One region of the Streptomyces sp. NBC_01410 genome, then DNA from elsewhere that is predicted to be linked to it. Evidence: predicted binding sites of a transcription regulator. Region 1 holds the regulator's gene; the other holds the start of a gene.
What was found. The regulator HrcA, encoded in region 1, represses chaperone genes, less so after heat shock. The targets are predictions, from matches to a motif close to TTNGCACTCNGNNNNNCNGAGTGCNAA.
Positions count from the first base shown of each region.

Region 2: groL (chaperonin GroEL) is a predicted target of HrcA. The motif match lies at 6,506-6,532, and genes of this name have one in related genera.

Region 1 covers NZ_CP109530.1:2,987,677-2,998,028, forward strand. The annotation lists gene OG741_RS13695 (hypothetical protein) at 1-249, shown strand, start outside; gene OG741_RS13700 (16S rRNA (uracil(1498)-N(3))-methyltransferase) at 246-989, opposite strand; gene OG741_RS13705 (nitronate monooxygenase) at 986-2,059, opposite strand; gene dnaJ (molecular chaperone DnaJ) at 2,187-3,323, opposite strand; gene hrcA (heat-inducible transcriptional repressor HrcA) at 3,324-4,349, opposite strand; gene OG741_RS13720 (MBL fold metallo-hydrolase) at 4,517-5,239, shown strand; gene OG741_RS13725 (DUF3097 domain-containing protein) at 5,250-6,071, shown strand; gene hemW (radical SAM family heme chaperone HemW) at 6,402-7,634, opposite strand; gene OG741_RS13735 (SpoIIE family protein phosphatase) at 7,663-9,615, opposite strand; gene OG741_RS13740 (HAMP domain-containing protein) at 9,867-10,352, shown strand, end outside.
Region 2 covers NZ_CP109530.1:4,045,785-4,056,136, forward strand. The annotation lists gene OG741_RS18435 (PTS transporter subunit EIIC) at 1-938, shown strand, start outside; gene OG741_RS18440 (hypothetical protein) at 1,036-1,206, shown strand; gene OG741_RS18445 (DUF4232 domain-containing protein) at 1,282-1,923, opposite strand; gene OG741_RS18450 (CAP domain-containing protein) at 2,138-3,016, shown strand; gene OG741_RS18455 (sigma-70 family RNA polymerase sigma factor) at 3,051-4,529, opposite strand; gene groL (chaperonin GroEL) at 4,721-6,343, opposite strand; gene OG741_RS18465 (cold-shock protein) at 6,730-6,933, opposite strand; gene OG741_RS18470 (MoaD/ThiS family protein) at 7,372-7,647, opposite strand; gene thrC (threonine synthase) at 7,672-8,955, opposite strand; SAM riboswitch class I at 8,973-9,100, opposite strand; gene OG741_RS18480 (glucosyl-3-phosphoglycerate synthase) at 9,245-10,183, shown strand; gene OG741_RS18485 (trehalose-6-phosphate synthase) at 10,265-10,352, shown strand, end outside.

The sequences.
Region 1 (10,352 bases):
TTCACACCCGATGCCTACGTCCCCTCGGGCACGGTGGCGGACGACCGGGACCACTGGCTCAACCTGCATGAACCCGGCGTCGTACGCCGCTTCGTGGACGAGGCCGAGGCCCGCGGCGTTCTGCCGGCAGACGGCAGGACGGTGGAGCTCGACGGCTGGCCACTGTTCGACGCGGTGGTGAGCCGGAACCTCTCAAGCCCGTTGGGGGTCCCCCCGGACGAAGTCTGGGGGAGATTGAGGACAAGCTAGGACCAGCGGCCGGTGCGGCCGAGCAGGAGCGCCGTCGCCGCCGTGCCCGCCGTCGACGTGCGCAGCACACTCCGGCCCAGCCGGTACGGCTTCGCGCCCGCCTCGGCGAATGCCGCCAACTCCTCCGGGGACACGCCCCCTTCGGGGCCCACCACCAGCACGATCGAACCCTCCGCTGGCAGCTCCGCCGTCGCCAGCGGCTCTGCGCCCTCCTCGTGCAGCACCGCCGCGAAATCCGCTTCGGCCAGAAGTGACGCAACCTGCTTGGTCGTTGCCGCGTCCGCGACCTCCGGGAAACGGAGCCGGCGCGACTGTTTGCCCGCCTCGCGTGCCGTCGCCCGCCACTTCGCGAGCGACTTGGCAGCCCGTTCGCCCTTCCACTGCGTGATGCAGCGCGCGGCGGCCCACGGCACGACCGCGTCGACTCCGGTCTCCGTCATCGTCTCGACGGCGAGTTCACCGCGGTCGCCCTTGGGCAGCGCCTGGACGACGGTGATACGGGGCGTCGGCTCCGGTTCCGTCGGGAACTCCCGCGGTTCGACGATCAGCCGGTCCTTGCCCTCGGTCCGTACGACGACCCCCGCCGCCCCCCGCCCGCGGCCGTCCGTCAGCACGATGTCCTCGCCGGGCTGCAGCCTGCGTACGGAGACGGCGTGCCGCCCCTCGGGCCCGTCCAGGGTGACGGTCGCCCCCGGGCCGACGCCCTCCAGCGAGTCGACGAGAAAGACCGGCGCGGTCATCGGGAACCGCCCAGCGCCAGCGCGGCGCGCGCGGAGTCCGTTTCGGCGACGAGGACGTCGACCAAGCGGCCGGCGGGCAGCTCACGCGCCAGCCGGTGGCCCTGCCCGGCCCACAGCGCCATGCCCTGCGCGTCGCCCGTCTTGGCCGCGGCCTTGCGCAGGCCGCTGGTCAGGTGGTGCACCTGGGGGTACGCGGCGGGCGCGTACGGGCCGTGCTCGCGCATGAAGCGGTTCACGAGGCCGCGGGCGGGCCGCCCGGAGAAGGCGCGGGTGAGTTCGGTGCGTACGAACAAAGGATTCGTCATGGCCTGCTTGTGCAGCGCGTTCGCACCGGACTCGGGGCAGACCAGGAACGCTGTGCCGAGCTGCGCGGCGACCGCCCCCGCCGCGAGCACGCCCGCGATCTGGCCGCCGCGCATCAGGCCGCCTGCGGCGATGAGGGGAAGCTGCACGGTCTCGCGGATCAGCGCGATGAGCGAGAGCAGACCGATCCCGGCGCCGTCGGACTCGGGGTCGTCGCGGTGGGTGCCCTGGTGGCCGCCGGCCTCGATGCCCTGCACACACACGGCGTCGGCCCCGGCCCACTGCGCGGCCTGCGCCTCTTCGGGCGTGGTGACCGTGACGACGGTGAAGGTCCCGGCCTTGGCGAAGGAGTCGAGCACATCGCGGGTCGGGCAGCCGAAGGTGAAGGAGACGACGGGCACGGGGTCGTCGAGGAGGATGGCCAGTTTGGCCTCGTAGCCGTCGTCGCGCCCGGAGTCGGGGTCGCCGAGAGGAGTCTCGTACCAGGCGGCCTCACCGGCGAGCTGATTCCGGTAGATCTCGACGGCACCGGGGTCGGCGGTGTTGGGCTGCGGCATGAAGAGATTGACGCCGAACGGCTGCGCGGTGAGCCCGCGCACCTGTTTGACCTCCTGGTACATGCCGTCCGCGGTCTTGTATCCGGCAGCGAGGAACCCGAGCCCGCCGGCTTCGGACACGGCGGCGGCGAGCTGGGGGCAGGATGCGCCGCCCGCCATGGGGGCCTGCACGATCGGATGACGGCAAAGATCGGTCAGTGCGGAGGACATGCAGGCATGGTGCCATGCCGCTCGCGGCCCATCGAATCGGGCGTTCCGCAACGGCCGCGGTTGCGGGCCGCTGTCCTGAAAACGCCGGAGGGGCTGAAGATTCAGCCCCTCCGGCGTTCGAGAGGGCCTAACGCCCGTTGAACGCGTCCTTCAGGCGGGAGAACAGTCCCTGCTGCCCCGGCTGGAACTGACCCGTAGGCCTTTCCTCGCCGCGCAGCTTCGCCAGGTCCCGCAGCAGCCGCTCCTGATCCACGTCCAGCTTCGACGGGGTCATCACCTCGACATGGACGATCAGGTCGCCACGGCCCCCGCCCCGCAGGTGCGTGATGCCGCGCCCGTGCAGCGGGATCGACTGGCCGGACTGGGTGCCCGGGCGGATGTCGACCTCCTCCACGCCGTCCAGCGTCTCCAGCGGGCACTTCGTGCCCAGCGCCGCCGCCGTCATGGGGATCGTCACCGTGCAGTGCAGATCGTCGCCCCGGCGCTGGAACACCGGGTGCGGCAGCTCGTGGATCTCGACGTAGAGGTCGCCGGCGGGGCCACCGCCCGGGCCGACCTCGCCCTCGCCCGCGAGCTGGATGCGCGTGCCGTTGTCGACACCGGCCGGGATCTTGACCGTCAGGGTGCGGCGGGACCGTACCCGCCCGTCGCCCGCGCACTCGGGGCACGGGGTCGGGACGACCGTTCCGAAGCCCTGGCACTGCGGGCACGGCCGCGACGTCATGACCTGGCCGAGGAAGGACCGCGTCACCTGCGAGACCTCACCGCGGCCGCGGCACATGTCGCAGGTCTGCGCCGAGGTACCCGGCGCCGCGCCCTCGCCCGAACACGTCGTACAGACGACGGCCGTGTCGACCTGGATGTCCTTCGTCGTGCCGAAGGCAGACTCGTTGAGCTCGATCTCCAGGCGGATCATCGCGTCCTGGCCCCGCCGCGTACGCGACCTGGGGCCGCGCTGCGAAGCCGTACCGAAGAACGCGTCCATGATGTCCGAGAAGTTCCCGAAGCCACCGGCGCCGAAGCCGCCCGCGCCTCCGCCGCCCGCCTGCGAGAGCGGGTCTCCGCCGAGGTCGTAGACCTGCTTCTTCTGCGGGTCCGACAGCACCTCGTACGCGGCGTTGATCTCCTTGAAGCGCTCCTGCGTCTTCGGGTCCGGATTCACATCCGGGTGGAGTTCACGGGCAAGCCGGCGGAAGGCCTTCTTGATCTCGTCCTGGGACGCGTCGCGGCGTACGCCGAGTACGGCGTAGTAGTCCGTGGCCACTTACGACTCCGCCAGGATCTGTCCGACGTAACGTGCCACTGCGCGTACCGCTCCCATCGTTCCGGGGTAGTCCATGCGGGTCGGTCCGACCACGCCGAGTTTGGCAACTGCCTCGTCGCCCGAACCGTAGCCGACCGCGACGACGGACGTGGAGTTGAGGCCCTCGTGGGCGTTCTCATGACCGATCTTCACGGTCATGCCCATGCCGCCCGCTTCCTTGGCCTCGCCGAGCAGCTTGAGGAGCACCACATGCTCCTCGAGAGCTTCGAGCACCGGCCGGATCGTCAGCGGGAAGTCGTGTCCGAAGCGCGTGAGATTGGCGGTACCGCCGATCACCAGCCGCTCCTCGGTCTCCTCGACCAGGGTTTCGAGCAGGGTCGAGAGCACCGTGGAAACGGTACCCCGGTCCTCCGCCTCGAAGGAGTCGGGAAGGTCCTGCACCAGCTGCGGCACATCCGCGAAGCGGCGCCCGACGACCCGGCTGTTGAGCCGGGCCCGCAGGTCCGCGAGCGAGGATTCCGCGAAGGGCGCGGGGCAGTCGATCATGCGCTGCTCGACCCGTCCGGTGTCCGTGATCAGCACGAGCATCAGCCGGGCGGGCGCGAGGGAGAGGAGCTCCACATGCCGGACGGTGGAGCGGGTCAGCGAGGGGTACTGGACCACCGCGACCTGCCGGGTCAGCTGCGCCAGCAGCCGCACCGTACGGCCCACGACGTCGTCGAGGTCGACGGCTCCGTCGAGGAAGTTCTGGATGGCACGGCGCTCGGGCGACGACAGCGGCTTGACGCCGGCCAGTTTGTCGACGAAGAGCCGGTAGCCCTTGTCCGTGGGGATACGCCCCGCGCTCGTATGAGGCTGGGCGATGAACCCTTCCTCCTCCAGCACCGCCATGTCATTGCGGACGGTGGCCGGGGAGACCCCGAGCTTGTGACGCTCCGTGAGCGCCTTGGAGCCGACGGGCTCCTCGGTGCCGACATAGTCCTGGACGATGGCGCGCAGCACCTCGAGTCTGCGTTCGCTGAGCATCGCGCACACCTCCAAGCTGTGATTCCTCGGTGACCGCTTGGCACTCGATGCGTACGAGTGCCAGCATTTCCCCGTGCCAGTGTACGGCCGTGGGGTACATCCCTAGCAAGGGCGGCCGACCACGCCACCGAGCGACAGTGCTGGTCGGTTGCGGATAGCGTCGCGGTATGGACGTCAGTTGGGAAGACTTCGGCTGGGAGCGGCTGGCCGACGGGGTGGGGCGCCGGCGGCTTCCCGGCTGGGACGCGACCAGTGGTTTGATCGCCGGAGAGGACGGTGTCCTCCTGTACGACACCGGCTCGACACTGCGCGAGGGGGCCGAGCTGCGGGCCCAGGCGCAAGCCCTGCTCGGCGGCCGACGGGTGACGCATATCGCACTGAGCCATCCCCACTTCGACCATGTGCTGGGCACGGCGGCGTTCTCGGGCGCGGAGGTGTACGGAGCGGTCGGCATCGCCGAACTGATGCGGCGGGAGCGGGACGAGATCCGCGACAGCGCGGTACGGCACGGGGTCACCGAGGCCGACGCGACGGAGGCGGCCGACGTGCTGGTGGCGCCGCACCATCTGGTGTTCGGCGAGTGGACGCTGGACCTGGGCGGCCGCCAGGTGCTCCTGGCGAACATCGGCCCCGGCCACTCGGGCCACGATCTGGCGGTCCTGGTGCCCGGCAGCCCGGAGGTCGTCTTCTGCGGCGACCTCGTGGAGGAGTCGGGCGAACCTCAGGCGGGCCCGGACGCGATGCCCTCCCGCTGGCCCGCGGCACTGGACCGGCTGCTGTCACTGGGCGGCGAGGACGCGGTGTACGTACCGGGGCACGGCGCGGTCGTCGACGCGGCGTTCGTACGCGCCCAACGCGAGTTGCTGGCGGCGCGCTTCGGGGTGTCGTAGCGTCTGGCGAATGCGCAGCTACAGCCCGGATCTGACCCCGCCCTGGAAGAAGTCTCAGCCCGCGCCGGAGGTGCCGGCCGAGCACGATCTGGTCGTCGAGGAGGTCGGTACGGGCTTCTGCGGTGCGGTGATCCGCTGCGAGAAGACGGCGGAGGGGCCGACGGTCACTCTGGAGGACCGCTTCGGCAAGCACCGGGTGTTCCCGATGGTCCCGCGGGGCTTCCTGCTGGAGGGCCGCGTCGTCACCCTCGTACGCCCCTCCGCCGCCGCTCCGGTGCGCCCGGCCCGCACCGCGTCCGGCTCGCTCGCGGTCCCAGGGGCGCGTGCGCGGGTGGCGCGGGCGGGGCGCATCTATGTCGAGGGCCGCCACGACGCGGAGCTCGTGGAGCGGGTGTGGGGTGACGACCTGCGGATCGAGGGGGTCGTCGTCGAATACCTGGAAGGCATCGACGACCTCCCCTCGATCGTCCGCGAGTTCGCCCCTGGCCCGGACGCGCGCCTGGGGGTGCTGGTGGACCATCTGGTCCCGGGCTCGAAGGAGTCCCGCATCGCGGCGGAGGTCACGGGCGAGGACGTACTGGTGGTGGGCCACCCGTACATCGACGTGTGGGAGGCGGTGAAGCCCTCCTCGGTGGGCATCAGCGCGTGGCCGTCGGTCCCGCGGGGCCAGGACTGGAAGACGGGGGTCTGCCGGGCGCTGGGCTGGCCGGAGAACACGGGGGCGGCGTGGCAGCGGATCCTGTCGGCGGTGCGGTCGTACAAGGACCTGGAGCCGGAGCTGCTGGGGCGGGTGGAGGAGCTGATCGATTTCGTGACGGCGGCGGAGGTGTGACCCGGGGGTTGTTTCCCCACCCCGCCCTCCCCCTACGGCCTGGCGGCCGTGGGAGGTACCCCCATCGCGTAACTGGGGGCGAAGCCCCCAGACCCCCGCCGGGGCTTCGCCCCGGACCCCGAATGCGACCTTCGGCCGCATGTCCTCAAACGCCGGACGGGCTGAATGATTCAGCCCCGCCGGCGATTGAGGCGCGGGGGTCCGGGGGCGGAGCCCCCGCACGGGGTCTGGGGCGGAGCCCCCCACGCGGCGGAGCCGCAAAATGTCACAGCGGGAAGGGGCGGGGTGGGGTGAAAGCCCGCCGCAGGCGCACCCCGCGCCACCGCACCCCTAATCCACCAGGTCCCGCACCACCGCGTCCGCCAGCAACCGCCCCCGCAGCGTCAGCACCGCGCGTCCCTCCCCGTACGGCCCCGCCTCCAGCAGGCCCTCCGCCAACGCCCGCCCCGCCGCCGCCAGCCCCGCCGGCCGCAGCAGCGACAGTTCGCAGCCCTCGCGCAGGCGCAGTTCCAGGAGCACCCGCTCCACCCGGCGGTCCTCCGGCGCGAGCACCTCGCGGCCCGCTCCCGGCGACCGGCCCTCCGCGAGCGCCGCCGCATACGCCCCCGGGTGCTTCACGTTCCACCACCGCACCCCGCCGACGTGGCTGTGCGCTCCGGGGCCGGCGCCCCACCAGTCCGCGCCGCGCCAGTACAGCTCGTTGTGCAGGCACCGGCCGGCCTGTGAGGTCGACCAGTTGGAGACCTCGTACCAGTCGAAGCCCGCCTCCGCGAGGACCGAGTCCGCGATCAGGTAGCGGTCCGCATGGACGTCGTCGTCGGTCATCGGCACTTCGCCGCGCCGGATGCGCCGCGCCAGCTGGGTGCCCTCCTCCACGATCAGCGCGTACGCCGAGATGTGGTCGGGGCCGGCCCCCACCGCCGCCGCGAGGGACGCGCGCCAGTCGTCGTCGTTCTCCCCCGGCGTGCCGTAGATGAGGTCGAGGTTCACATGCCGGAAGCCCGCCGCCCGCGCTTCCGCGACGCACGCCTCGGGCCGCCCCGGCGTGTGCGTACGGTCCAGCACCTTCAGTACGTGCTGCCGCGCGCTCTGCATCCCGAAGGACACCCGGTTGAAGCCGCCCTCCCGCAGCTCGGCCAGGTACGCCGGATCCACCGATTCCGGGTTCGCCTCGGTGGTGATCTCCGCGTCGTCCGCGAGGCCGAACTCCTCGCGTACCGCCGACAGCATCCGTACGAGATCCGAGGCGGCGAGCAGCGTCGGCGTACCGCCCCCGACGAAGACCGTCTTCACCTGCCGCGGGTCGTCGCCGAGCACCTTGCGGGCGAGGCGGATCTCCTCGGCGACCATCGCGGCGTAGTTGTCGCGGGAGGCGAGGACGCCGCCCGAGCCGCGCAGCTCGGTCGCCGTGTAGGTGTTGAAATCGCAGTAGCCGCAGCGCGTCGCGCAGTACGGCACATGCAGATAGAAGGCGAGCGGCCGGCCGGCGGCCTCTTCGAGGGCGGATGCGGGCAGCGCCCCGTCCTCGGGCATGGGCTCACCATCGGGCAGTACGGAAGGCATGCCTCCCATTGTCCGTCACCCGCGAGGCTTACATCGCCTGCAGCACCAGCAGCGCGAGATCGTCCCCCGGCGGCGTCTCGGCGAACTCGTGCACTGCCTGCTTGATCCGTTCCGCGATCCCCTGCGCCGTCAGCCCCGCGCACCCCGCGAGCACCGTCGCGAGACCGTCGCCGTCGTCGAACATCCGCGCCCCCGAGCGCCGCTCGGTCACCCCGTCCGTGACACAGAGCAGCGTGTCACCGGGCTCCAGGTCGAAGGTCTGGCTCTGGTACGCCACCTCGTCGACGACCCCGAGCAGCACCTGCGGCTCCGCCGCCGTACGCACCGTGCCGTCGGGCCGCAGCAGCAGCGGCAGCGGATGCCCGGCGCTGGCGACGGTGCACCGCACACCGCCCAGGGGCGAGCGCACCAGCTCGCCGTAGAGCAGGGACAGGAACCGTGCCTGCGGCCCTTCCGGCAGGCCCTGGCCGCCGGCCGCTGCGACCATCAGCGCGGCCGCCTCCGCCGCTTCCATCGCGTCGTCGAGCAGCAGTCCGTTCAGCCGGTCGAGCACCTCGCCGACCTGGTAGCCCTCGCGGGCGAGCAGCCGCAGCCAGGGCCGGGCGAGGCCGGTGACGACGGCGGCCTCGGGCCCGCTGCCCTGGACGTCGCCGAGCATGAAGCACCAGCGGCCGCCCGAGCTCGCCGGGAAGATGTCGTAGAAGTCGCCGCCCGCGACTCCGTCGTCGCTCGGCTCGTACACGAGAAAGCGGTCCACGCCGGGGATCTCGCCGACCTTGCCGGGCAGCAGACCCCGCTGGAGGACTTTGCTGATGGTGGCCTGCCGGGTGTACTGCCGGGCCGCGCCGATCGCGAGGGCGAGCCGCCGCGCGAAGTCCTCGATCAGAGCGGTCACTTCGTCGGGCACACGTGCCAGACCCTGCCGGGCGACGAGCAGCGTGCCGAGACCGCGCCCGCCGGTGACGAGACGGAAGGCCAGCACCGTCCCCTCGCCCGCGCCCGGCTCGCCCTCGCGCGGCCAGGGGATCGGCACAGGGCCGTTGCGTGGGGTGTCGGGCAGCCGCGGGGGCTCCTTGCTCAGGATCTCGCGCAGTTCCTCGATCCGGGACTCGTCACTGTGCCAGACCCGGGCGAGCCGGGGCGCGGCTCCCGAAGGGCGGCCCGTTCCCCACCTGGGGTGTCCGCCCTCGCCGTCGAGCCAGATCGCGCACCAGTCGGCGAGCCGTGGCACCAGCAGCTGGGCGGCGAGCGCCGCGACCATGTCCTCGTCGAGCTGTCCGGCGAGCAGGTCGGAGGCTTCGGCGAGAAAGGAGAGCGCCCCTCGGCTGATCCAGTCCGGGTCCTCACGGGCGGTGCGCCGCGGCGTGGGGGCGAGGATCTCGGCCGCGCGCAGCCCGCGCTGGAGCGCGGGTTCGGCGCCCGGCACGGGGCAGGACTCCAGGCCGTCGACGGGCAGGCGGGCCCAGACGGTCTTGAGGGCGGCGCGATAGGTGATGCCCCAGCGCTCGGCGAGGGCGCCGACGAGATGGAGGCCGCGTCCGTATTCGGGGGTGCCGGTGCGGTCCTCGCCGTGCGGTTCGTTGCGTACGGTCCTGGCGGGGTGGTGGTCGGAGACCTCGATCACCAGCGCGGCGGGCTCGCCCTCGGCCGATTCATCGAGCCGGCAGAGGAGTTCGACGGTGGTGCCCGCATGGACTACGGCGTTTGTCACGAGCTCGTTGACGACGAGTACGGCATCGTCTGCGAGCCGGTCCGTACTGTGCCTGCCCGGCGGGCAGCCCCCGCGGCCCGCCGTGCCCCGGCAGAAGGCGCAGGTGGCGAGCAGTCCGAGGTTGGTCCAGTCGGCGAGTGCGGCTCGGACGAAACGTCGCGCCGCACAGGGCGCGAGAGGGTTTCCGGGCAGGCTCGTGCGGGAAACCGACCGCGCGTCATCCCGTAGTGGGTACAACGGGGTTGGGCGCTGGACGGTGTCTCGCTGCATCGGAACGGGCCCCACTGTGCGGCTCCTGGTCGGTTCTGGCAATGCGCCGCTTATGACACCGACAGAGTGACAGACTGAGCCTGCCCATAAGCGCCGAGTCACTGAAGTGGGCGGTTATGAACGAACAGAGTGCTTTGTCGCCCGCCCAGTCCTCCGGGCCGCCCGCCCCGTCGGGATCCCGGCCGGGTGCCGAGCCGCCGCCCGACGGTGCCTGGATCCGGGTCTCGGAGCTCCGCCCTCTGCTGGCCGCCATGACGGCCCTGCGGGACGGGGACTTCAAGATACGGGTGGCGGAGACGCATGAAGGGATGTCCGCCGAGCTGGCGGCGATGTTCAACCAGATCGCGGTGCGCAATCGGCACTTCACGGATGAACTGACGCGCGTACGCAGGGAAGTCGTACGGCACGGACGCCTGGACGACCGGCTGGCGGCGAGCCCCGGCCAGGGCGCCTGGACCTCTGGCGTGATCAGTACGAACGCGCTCCTCGACGCCCTCGTGGTGCCCGCGGCGAACGCCACCCGGGTGCTGGACGCGGTGGCCGGCGGCGATCTGACCCAGCGGGTCGATCTGCACGACGGCAACCGCCAGTTGCGTGGAGATCTGCGCCGACTCGGCCGCGCCGTGAACAAGATGGTCGACCAGCTCTCGCTCTTCACCGGCGAAGTGACCCGGGTCGCGCGCGAGGTGGGCACCGAAGGCCGCCTCGGCGGACGCGCCAAGGTCCAGCGCCTGTCC
Region 2 (10,352 bases), 1.1 Mb from region 1:
TGCTCGGCGGCGCGGTCGCGGCGATCATCGTCTTCCCCGGCATCGCGAACATCGAGGCCTTCGGCCAGAAGCTCTCCCCCGGCCAGGGCGGAGTGCTCGGCGCACTCGGTGCGGCGGTCCTCGCGGTGTACGTCGAGAAATGGTGCAGGCGCTGGGTCCCCGAGGCCCTGGACGTCCTGGTCACACCGACCCTCACCGTCCTGGTCTCCGGACTGGTCACCATCTTCGGCCTCATGTTCGTGGCCGGTGAGGTCTCCACCGCGATCGGCGGCTTCGCCAACTGGCTGCTGGCCAACGGCGGCGCGGGCGCGGGCTTCGTCCTCGGCGGCCTGTTCCTGCCGCTCGTCATGCTCGGCCTGCACCAGGCGCTGATCCCGATCCACACGACGCTGATCGAGCAGCAGGGCTTCACCGTCCTGCTGCCGATCCTCGCGATGGCGGGGGCGGGCCAGGTCGGCGCGGCGGCCGCGGTCTATGTCCGCCTCTCGCACAACACCTCGATCCGCACCACCATCAAGTCCGCACTCCCGGCGGGTTTCCTGGGCGTCGGCGAGCCGCTGATCTACGGCGTCTCGCTGCCACTGGGCCGTCCGTTCATCACGGCCTGCGTGGGCGGGGCGTTCGGCGGCGGCTTCGTCGGCCTGTTCAACATGCTCGGCGACACGGTCGGCTCCACGGCGATCGGCCCCTCGGGCTGGGCCCTGTTCCCGTTGCTCGACGGCAACAGGGGTGTGGGCGAGACGGTGGCGGTGTATGCGGGCGGGCTGGTGGTGGGTTACGTGGCGGGCTTCCTGGCGACGTACTGGTTCGGCTTTACGGAACCGATGCTGGCGGAGCTGAACGCGGCGAATCAGCCCCTCCGGAGCGGGGTCTCGGGCGGTGCCCCCCACGCGGCGGAGCCGCACAATGTCACCGCGGGAAGGGCGGGCAGAGGCTGAATCGCTGTGCGGCTGCGCCGCCCCCGTCGCGGGAGCGTGGCCTTCACAGCGCCCCCGCGGACCTCCTGCGCCGCGCCAGCACCCGTGCGTACAGCAGATGCGCCACCGCCTCGCCCGCCACCAGCAGAACGACCAGCCAGGGGGCGAGATGGGCCGGGCCACGCTCAAGGGCAAGGCGGGCAAGGACGGTTCGTGGGTGATCCGCTACGCCGGGGACACCGCGCATTTCAACAGCACGGCGGTGGCCGACTTCGTCGACGTCCGCTGAGGCCGTACCGACAGCCCAGGGCGGCACCCCACTTTGGTGGGTGCCGCCCTCTGGGACGCCCTCCTCCCGAGCCGCCTACAGGCTGAGCGCGTCCTCCGCGTTGCTCAGCCAGGCCGTCACCGAGGCCTCGGGTGATACGTAGAAGCCGGGCGTCTTCGCGGTGAGCGGCTTCTGTTCCAGGTCGGACTCGGTGTTCATGGTCATGGCGATCGAGTTGACGGTCTTGCCCTTGCCGTCGTTGGCGCCGCCCATGAGCCCGGCGTAGGCCGACTCGCCCGGCTTGAGCCTCATCGCGTCCTCGATGCCTGGGGCCTTTCCGCGCTCCGTCGCCGCGCCGTCCAGGTCGCCGAAGGTCACGATCGGGTGGCCCAGCACCTTGCACGGCTTGCCGCTCTTGTTGGTGATCTTGAGCAGGTAGCTGCTGGTCGTGGCGTCCGCGAGCGTCGCGGTGAACTTCACGTCGTACGTGCTGCACGGAAAGACGGCGTAGTCGGGGTCGGGCGACGAACCGTCACCGCCGCCGGACGAGCCCTTGCCCGGGGACTTGGACGGGGTTGCCGGCTTCGACGGGGTCACGGGCTTCGACGGGCCGGCGGTCGCCTTGTCGGCTCCGCTCGGCTTCCCTCCCGAACCCTCGGCTGCGGGCTCACAGGCAGTCAGGGCCAGTGCCGATACGGCGGCGAGCGCGACGGCGGCTCTGCGAACGTTGGTCCTCATCTGATGTCCCCCCGAGTGAGAAGCGCGAGTGTGCGCTGACAGAGCACGAGCTTCCCGTACGACCTTCACGGATTGGTGACGGTGCCTTGCCGAAACCACCACGAAAGCGCACGCCGGCCGACAGGCGTTTCTCAGAAACCGTTATGGCGTCGTCCTCAGCCGCTCTCCCACTTGCCGGACCGACCGGCGAAGTACGGATGAGAGCGGAGACTCCATGCACCACCGAGACGAGGACGCCCAGTTCCTGGACCCGGCGACCGGCCGCGACAGCGCCCGCGAGGGCCGGGGCGGGCGACGGAGAGCGGGCGCGGGGCGCCACGGGCGTCGGGGAAGGGCGGGCGGTCGACCGATGGCCGCAATCGCGGTGGCCGGCACCGTCGCGGTCGCGGTCGTCGCGGGCGGAGTCTTCGCCCTGAGCGGCAGTGACGAAGACTCGGCCGGTACCCGGGCCGCAGCCTCCGTGCAGCAGGCGCCGGTGGATGCCTCCGTCGGCGGCCTCTCGAAGGCTTCTCCCACCCCCACGGCATCCGTCCCGCCGTCCGCCGTTCCTTCCGCAACTTCCCGTAAGACAAAGGGCCCTACCGCCAAGCCCAGCGCCGCGGCCCGCCGCACGGCCGGGCCCGGGACCGCTCCCGAGAAGCGCAGGCGGCAGTCCGCCCCTGCCGGTGCGGGCGCGAGCGCCCCCACCGCGGGAACCCCCGCAACCGGCAGGGCCGCCGACTCCGTCCAGCGGATCGCCTCCCTGGTCAACGCCGAACGCGCCAAGGCCGGATGCTCGCCCCTGCGCGTCGACAGCCGGGTTCAGGCCGCCGCCCAGGCGCACGCCGACGACATGGCAGCCCGCAACTACTACGAGCACGTCAGCCCGGAGGGGCGGCATGCCGACGACCGGATGAAGACCGCCGGCTATCCCGCAGGCAAGTGGGGGGAGAACATACACAAAGGACCGAAGGACCCGGTCTCCGCGATGCGTGACTGGATGGACAGCCCCGGGCACCGCGAGAACATACTGGACTGCGGGTTCAAGGACCTCGGCGTCGGCGTGAACTTCAGCGCGAACGGCCCCTGGTGGGTACAGAACTTCGGCGGCTGACCGGCTGGCGACCGTCGAAGCGGACGGTGCGGGCTCAGGCCGGAGCGGCGAGATTCTGGACCCACACCGTCCCGTCGGGACCGGGCACGGCGGCAACGCCGGTGTCCCGGTACCGGCAGTCGAGCATGTTCTCCTGATGGATCGAGCCGTCCATCCAGTCACCGACCACCGTCGCGGGGTCGCCCGGACCCTGGTCCAAATTCTCGGCCCACGGGCCCACGTCGTATCCGGCTGCCGAGATCCGCGCGTCGGCATGGCGTCCCTCCGGGTCGGCATGGTCGAAGTAGCCACGCGCCACCATGTCCTTGGCGTGCTTGCGGGCCGCGGCGCCGAGTCGCGGATCGATCCGCAGCGGCGCGCAGCCGGCCTCGGCACGCCGGGAGTTGACCAGGGCGGTGAGGCGTTCTTCGAGGGTCGCCGCGGGCGGGGAGGGCTTGGGGGACTTGTGGGGCTTCGGGACGGGTGAGGCGGTGGGGGTCGGCGTGGGTGTCGGACTGGGACTGCGGGTGGGTTTCGGGGCCGTCGCAGCCGGCGGAGCCGCCACCGGGGCCCGGTCGGCCGGGGTCTTCGCCGTGGGCCACACCAGAGCGAGGAGCAGTCCGGCGACCACGACCCCGCCGACCGCCGCCGCCACAGCGCGTACTTTCAGCCCTCCCCCTGCACCGGCGGTCGGCTCCCCGGGCTGCCCCGTCCCGGCGAAGTCCCCGTGGCCGGCCGCGCCGAACTGGCCGTGCGGAACGGGAGGGTAGCCATGGAGCGGGACCACCATCGCCATGCCGGCCAGCAGTCCCTCTGCGGGTACGAGATCCGACCAGTGCCCCGAGCAGCCGGCGCACCCGCGAACGTGCCTGGCGATCCGCTTGCGCCAGACCGGCGAGGGCTGCCCGTCCCAGGCCGCGGTGACATCGGCCAATTCGGAGCAGCACGGCTCGTTGGCCAGCGCACGGGCCACGACGCGGCCCAGTTCCAGCTGAGTCTTCATCCGCTGGATACGGACCGCGGCGTGCTGCGGAGTGACGCCCAGCGCCTCGGCCAGCTCGGCACGGCTCAGTTGTCCCGCGGCCTCCTGCCACCACAGGGCCAGCAGTTCACGATCGCTCTCGTCCAGCCAGCGGGTGGCCTCGGCGACCTCGCGGCGCTGGCCGGACAGCCCGAGCCGCAGGATGGTGAGATCCACGAAGTCACCGGTCGGATCGGCGGTCTCCGCCACGCGGTCCAGCGGTGCTGTCGCCGTCTGCTGCTGGAGCGTCCAGCGCCGACGTATCTGATTCATCGCGATCGCGACCAGCCAGGAGCGGAAACGGGAGGGGTCGCGCAACCCGCCGAGTCCGTCGAGTGCGCGGAACATGGTCTCCTGCACCACGTCGTCGACGTCCGCGTGACCGTCCAAAGCCCGGCCGACGATGTTGTAGACAAGGGGAAGGTAGTCGGCGACCAATCGCTCCCGGGCCTGCTGGTCCCCCGCCCTCGCATCCGTCACCAGTTCCGGACGGTACCTGTCGTCCCTGCGCATACGTGCCCTCGCCCATTGCCTCTTCGACCCCGCCGCTCAGGGTCCTGCCCCAGAGGAGACCCGTCGGCGCCGATCGGATAACACAAACCCGGCTCGCCTCCCCGGGCCCGGATCCTGAAACGCCCGAGGGCGGTACCCCCCTGGGAGTGGGGGTACCGCCCTCGGTCAGGACCGGGTCCGAGCCGTCAGGCTCAGAAGTCCATGTCACCGCCCGGCATGCCGCCCGGAGCGGCGGCGCCCGCCTTCTCCGGCTTGTCGGCGATGACGGCCTCGGTGGTCAGGAACAGCGCCGCGATGGAGGCCGCGTTCTGCAGAGCAGAGCGGGTCACCTTCGCGGGGTCGATGATGCCCTCGGCGATCATGTCGACGTACTCGCCGGTCGCGGCGTTCAGACCGTGGCCGACAGCCAGGTTGCGCACCTTCTCGACCACGACGCCGCCCTCGAGACCACCGTTGACGGCGATCTGCTTGAGCGGGGCCTCCAGCGCGAGCTTCACGGCGTTGGCGCCGGTCGCCTCGTCACCCTCGAGGTCGAGCTTCTCGAAGACCGAGGAAGCCTGGAGCAGAGCCACGCCACCACCGGCGACGATGCCCTCCTCGACGGCCGCCTTCGCGTTGCGAACGGCGTCCTCGATGCGGTGCTTGCGCTCCTTGAGCTCCACCTCGGTCGCGGCACCGGCCTTGATGACGGCCACGCCGCCGGCCAGCTTCGCGAGGCGCTCCTGGAGCTTCTCACGGTCGTAGTCCGAGTCGGAGTTCTCGATCTCGGCACGGATCTGGTTGACGCGACCGGCGACCTGGTCGCTCTCACCGGAGCCGTCGACGATCGTGGTCTCGTCCTTGGTGATGACGACCTTGCGGGCGCGGCCCAGCAGGTCCAGGCCGGCGTTCTCGAGCTTGAGACCGACCTCCTCGGAGATGACCGTGCCGCCCGTGAGGATGGCGATGTCGTTCAGCATCGCCTTGCGGCGGTCGCCGAAGCCCGGGGCCTTGACGGCAACGGACTTGAAGGTGCCACGGATCTTGTTCACGACGAGCGTGGACAGAGCCTCGCCCTCGACGTCCTCGGCGATGATCAGCAGCGGCTTGCCGGACTGCATGACCTTCTCCAGCAGCGGAAGGAGGTCCTTCACGTTGCTGACCTTGGAGTTGACGATCAGGATGTACGGGTCGTCGAGCGACGCCTCCATACGCTCCATGTCGGTGGCGAAGTACGCCGAGATGTAGCCCTTGTCGAAGCGCATACCCTCGGTGAGCTCCAGCTCCAGACCGAAGGTCTGGGACTCCTCGACGGTGATGACGCCTTCCTTGCCGACCTTGTCCATCGCCTCGGCGATGAGCTCGCCGATCTGGGTGTCGGCGGCGGAGATGGAGGCCGTCGAAGCGATCTGCTCCTTGGTCTCCACGTCCTTGGCCTGCTCCAGCAGGGCGCCGGAGACGGCCTCGACGGCCTTCTCGATGCCGCGCTTGAGGGCCATCGGGTTGGCGCCGGCCGCCACGTTGCGCAGGCCCTCGCGGACGAGCGCCTGGGCGAGAACGGTCGCGGTGGTCGTACCGTCACCGGCGACGTCGTCCGTCTTCTTGGCGACTTCCTTGACCAGCTCGGCGCCGATCTTCTCGTACGGGTCCTCGAGCTCGATCTCCTTGGCGATGGATACACCATCGTTGGTGATCGTGGGGGCGCCCCACTTCTTCTCGAGGACGACGTTCCGGCCCTTGGGGCCAAGGGTGACCTTGACGGCGTCGGCGAGCTGGTTCATCCCGCGCTCGAGACCGCGCCGTGCCTCCTCGTCGAACGCGATGATCTTGGCCATGTGAAGTGGTCCTCCCGGACTGGGGTGGATTCTCCGGACCGCGCTGGCGCCCGCGACGGACGGCCTGAGAGCCGTGCGGTTCCTTGCCCCGCCGACCCTTCGGGCCTCGCCGACCCGGTCCTTAAGCTGTCACTCTCACCTGCAGAGTGCTAACGCCAATGATTAGCACTCGGCACAGGAGAGTGCAAGCGGCTCGAAGAGCCTCGATGAGGGGTGGTGGTCGGTGGGGGCACCTCCCAGCGGTAGCTGGGGGAGGGTGGGCGCAAGCGGGTCCGACACATCGTGGACACGGCTGGGGACACACGAAGGGCCCGCATCCCCCTAGGATGCGGGCCCTTCGCCGTGAGTGTGTCGCGTGAGTGCGTCGGTGGCCGATCGCGCCGAGATCAGACGGCGAGCTTGACCATGTCCGCCTGCGGCCCCTTCTGGCCCTGCGAGATCTCGAACTCGACCCGCTGACCCTCTTCAAGGGTGCGGTATCCGTCCATCTGGATCGCGCTGTAGTGGACGAAAACATCCGCACCACCGTCGACCGCGATGAAGCCGTACCCCTTCTCCGCGTTGAACCACTTGACGGTGCCCTGAGCCATGCCTAACTCCCCTATTACTGGCCCTTGCACAGGACCGCACTTCGCGGACCCGGGTCAGACCTCACCCTCCCGACAGGAAGGAGAGTGTGCGCCGGAACGCGTCGACCGCGGCTGAATGTATCTGCCCAACTGCCCTCTGCAACAGGTCAATCAGACGAGAAATCTGGGCACGCGCGATCGGATGATTGAACTGAATTCAAGAAATTCCGGGGCAAGTCGGGCCCGGCAAATGGCACTTGAGGGTGCATTTCGATCGAACACATTGGCTGCTTCTTGATGGGCCAGGGCGCATTCTCATATGCGGTCGGCACAAGCAGCGGAGGGGGCTTCCCCAACTGTACCGCGCTCAACCATACAGAATTGCCCCCTCCGCTTCTCTTGCGGAGGGGGCACTGTGTCGATTAGCGGCTGACGCCGCGGGTGCTCACGCTGGGTAGCTCAGCCGCCGGCGACGGCAGGGATGATCGAAACGCCCGCACCGTCCGGGGTCGCCGTCTCGAGACCCTGCTCGAAACGGACGTCGTCGTCGTTCACGTACACGTTCACGAAACGGCGCAGCTTGCCCTGGTCGTCCAGGACGCGCGCGGCGATGCCCGTGTGGTTCTTCTCCAGGTCCGCGATCACCTCGGAGAGCGTCGCGCCCTCCGCCGGGACCTCGGCCTGACCGCCCGTGTACGTACGGAGAATGGTGGGGATGCGGACGTTCACGCTCATGGTGGTTCTGCCTTCCGTAGGTAGTCAGCGGGCCAGGCCGGCGTCGCGGAACGCCTCGAGGCTCGGGCGGATGGTCGCCGTGGGGCCGGTCGTCGGGGCAACCGCGTCGAGGGTCTTGAGACCGTCGCCGGTGTTGAGCACGACCGTGGTGAGCGCCGGGTCGAGCAGGCCCTGCTCGATCAGTTTCTTCGCCACGCCCACGGTCACGCCACCCGCGGTCTCCGCGAAGATGCCCTCGGTCCGCGCGAGCAGCTTGATCGCGTCGACGACCTGCTCGTCGTTGACGTCCTCGACCGCACCGCCCGTGCGGCGCGCGATGTCCAGTACATACGGGCCGTCGGCGGGGTTGCCGATGGCCAGCGACTTGGCGATGGTGTTCGGCTTCTGCGGCCGTACGACATCGTGCCCGGCCTTGAAGGCCGTCGACACCGGAGAGCAGCCCTCGGCCTGAGCGCCGAAGATCTTGTAGGGCTTGTCCTCGACCAGGCCGAGCTTGATCAGCTCCTGCAGGCCCTTGTCGATCTTCGTGAGCTGCGAGCCGGAGGCGATCGGGACGACGATCTGGTCGGGCAGCCGCCAGCCGAGCTGCTCGCAGATCTCGTACGCCAGCGTCTTGGAGCCCTCGCCGTAGTACGGGCGGAGGTTGACGTTGACGAAGCCCCAGCCCTCGCCCAGCGGGTCGCCGATGAGCTCGGAGCAGAAGCGGTTGACGTCGTCGTAGTTGCCCTCGATGCCGACCAGCTCGCCGCCGTACACCGCGGCCATGACGACCTTGCCCTGCTCCAGGTCGTGCGGGATGAACACGCAGGACCGGAAGCCCGCCCGGGCCGCGGCCGCGCCCACCGCGCCGGCGAGGTTGCCGGTGGAGGAGCAGGAGAGCGTCGTGAAGCCGAAGGCGCGCGCGGCCTCGACGGCGATCGCGACGACACGGTCCTTGAAGGAGTGCGTCGGGTTGCCGGAGTCGTCCTTGATGTACAGGCCGCCGGTGACGCCCAGCTCACGGGCGAGGTTGTCGGCCTTGACGAGCTTGGTGAAGCCGGGGTTGATGTTCGGCTTCTCGGCCACGTCGGCGGGGACGGGCAGCAGCGGGGCGTAGCGCCAGATGTTGTTCGGACCCGCTTCGATCCGCTTCCTCAGCGCCTCGGGGTCGTCCGCCGGCAGGTCGTAGGCGACCTCGAGCGGCCCGAAACAGGAGGCACAGGCGAAGATCGGGCCCAGGTCGAAACGCTCTCCGCACTCGCGGCACGAGAGCGCCGCGGCGGGACCGAGGTTCACGGGGGTGGTGCTTGCGACAGTCTGCACAGCCATGGTGGCGAGGCCCTTTCTCCTCATCTTCCTCGCGACGCATTTCGCCACGAGACGGAATTGGCACCTTCCCCACCGTGACCTCGCGGTCGGCGGGAGGGTTGCCGGGGCTTCAACGGGCCGTTCCCTCTGCCCCTCTGGATGAGCGGTATTCGATTGTCAGCGCGATGACCCCGGCATGCGACGGTCATCCGCGTTGTTCAAGACTGTAACCGAAGGCCTGCATGGTTGAGATAGTCGTCCGAACCGCGAGACGGATCACAGGATCCCGATGTCAGAGGGAGACCCGCACGTGCTGGAAGAGGTGGAACGCTGGCTGAGCAGGCGTTCCTGGTCTGCGGCCGACCGCCCGCTCGGCCGGCTGATGGCCGCCAAGCACGGTACGACCATCAGCGTCGTCCTGCCCGCGCTCGACGAGGAGGAGACGGTCGGCGAGATCGTCTCCGTGATCCGGCGTGAACTGATGGAGGCCGTGCCGCTCGTCGACGAGCTCGTCGTCGTGGACTCGGGGTCGAGCGACCGCACGGGCGAGGTGGCCGCGGCGGCCGGCGCGCGCGTGGTGCACCGGGACGCGATCCTGCCCCGGATACCCGCGGTCCAGGGCAAGGGCGAGGTGCTGTGGCGCTCGCTGATGGTCACGAGCGGCGACATCGTCTGCTTCGTCGACGCGGATCTGCGCGAGTTCTCGGCCGATTTCGTCTCCGGGATCGTGGGGCCGCTGCTGACCGACCCCGATGTGCAGTTCGTCAAGGCGATGTACGACCGGCCGCTCGGCGAGAGGGCAGGTCAGGGCGGGCGAGTGACGGAGCTGGTGGCGCGGCCGCTGCTGAATCTGCACTGGCCGCAGCTCGCCGGGTTCGTCCAGCCGCTGGGCGGGGAGTACGCCGTGCGGCGCTCTCTCCTTGAGCGGCTGCCCTTCCCCGTGGGATACGGAGTGGAGCTGGGCCTGCTCGTCGACGCGCTGCACACGGTCGGTCTCGACGCGCTGGCGCAGGTGGACGTCGGCTCGCGCAAGCACCGCCACCAGGACGGTCAGGCGCTGGGGCGGATGGCCGCGGCGATCTACCGGACCGCCCAACTGCGCTTGTCCAGGGGTCATTTGGTGCGGCCTGCGCTCACGCAGTTCGAGCGGGCCGAGGAGGGCTTCGTACCCCGGACGCATGCGGTGGACACGCAGGAGCGGCCGCCGATGCGCGAGATCGGCGAGTACGCGACGAGGCGCGCGGCATGAGCACGCAGAGTGGCACACCGGGTGGCGCAGTCCGGCCGTACGCACGTTTGAGGGTTTACCGGAAGGGCTAGGTTTCGGCACATGGTCTCCGAGCAGCCTGCCGCCCAGGTCCTAGTCGCCTCGAACCGCGGCCCGGTCACATACACACGTCAGCAGGACGGTTCGCTGG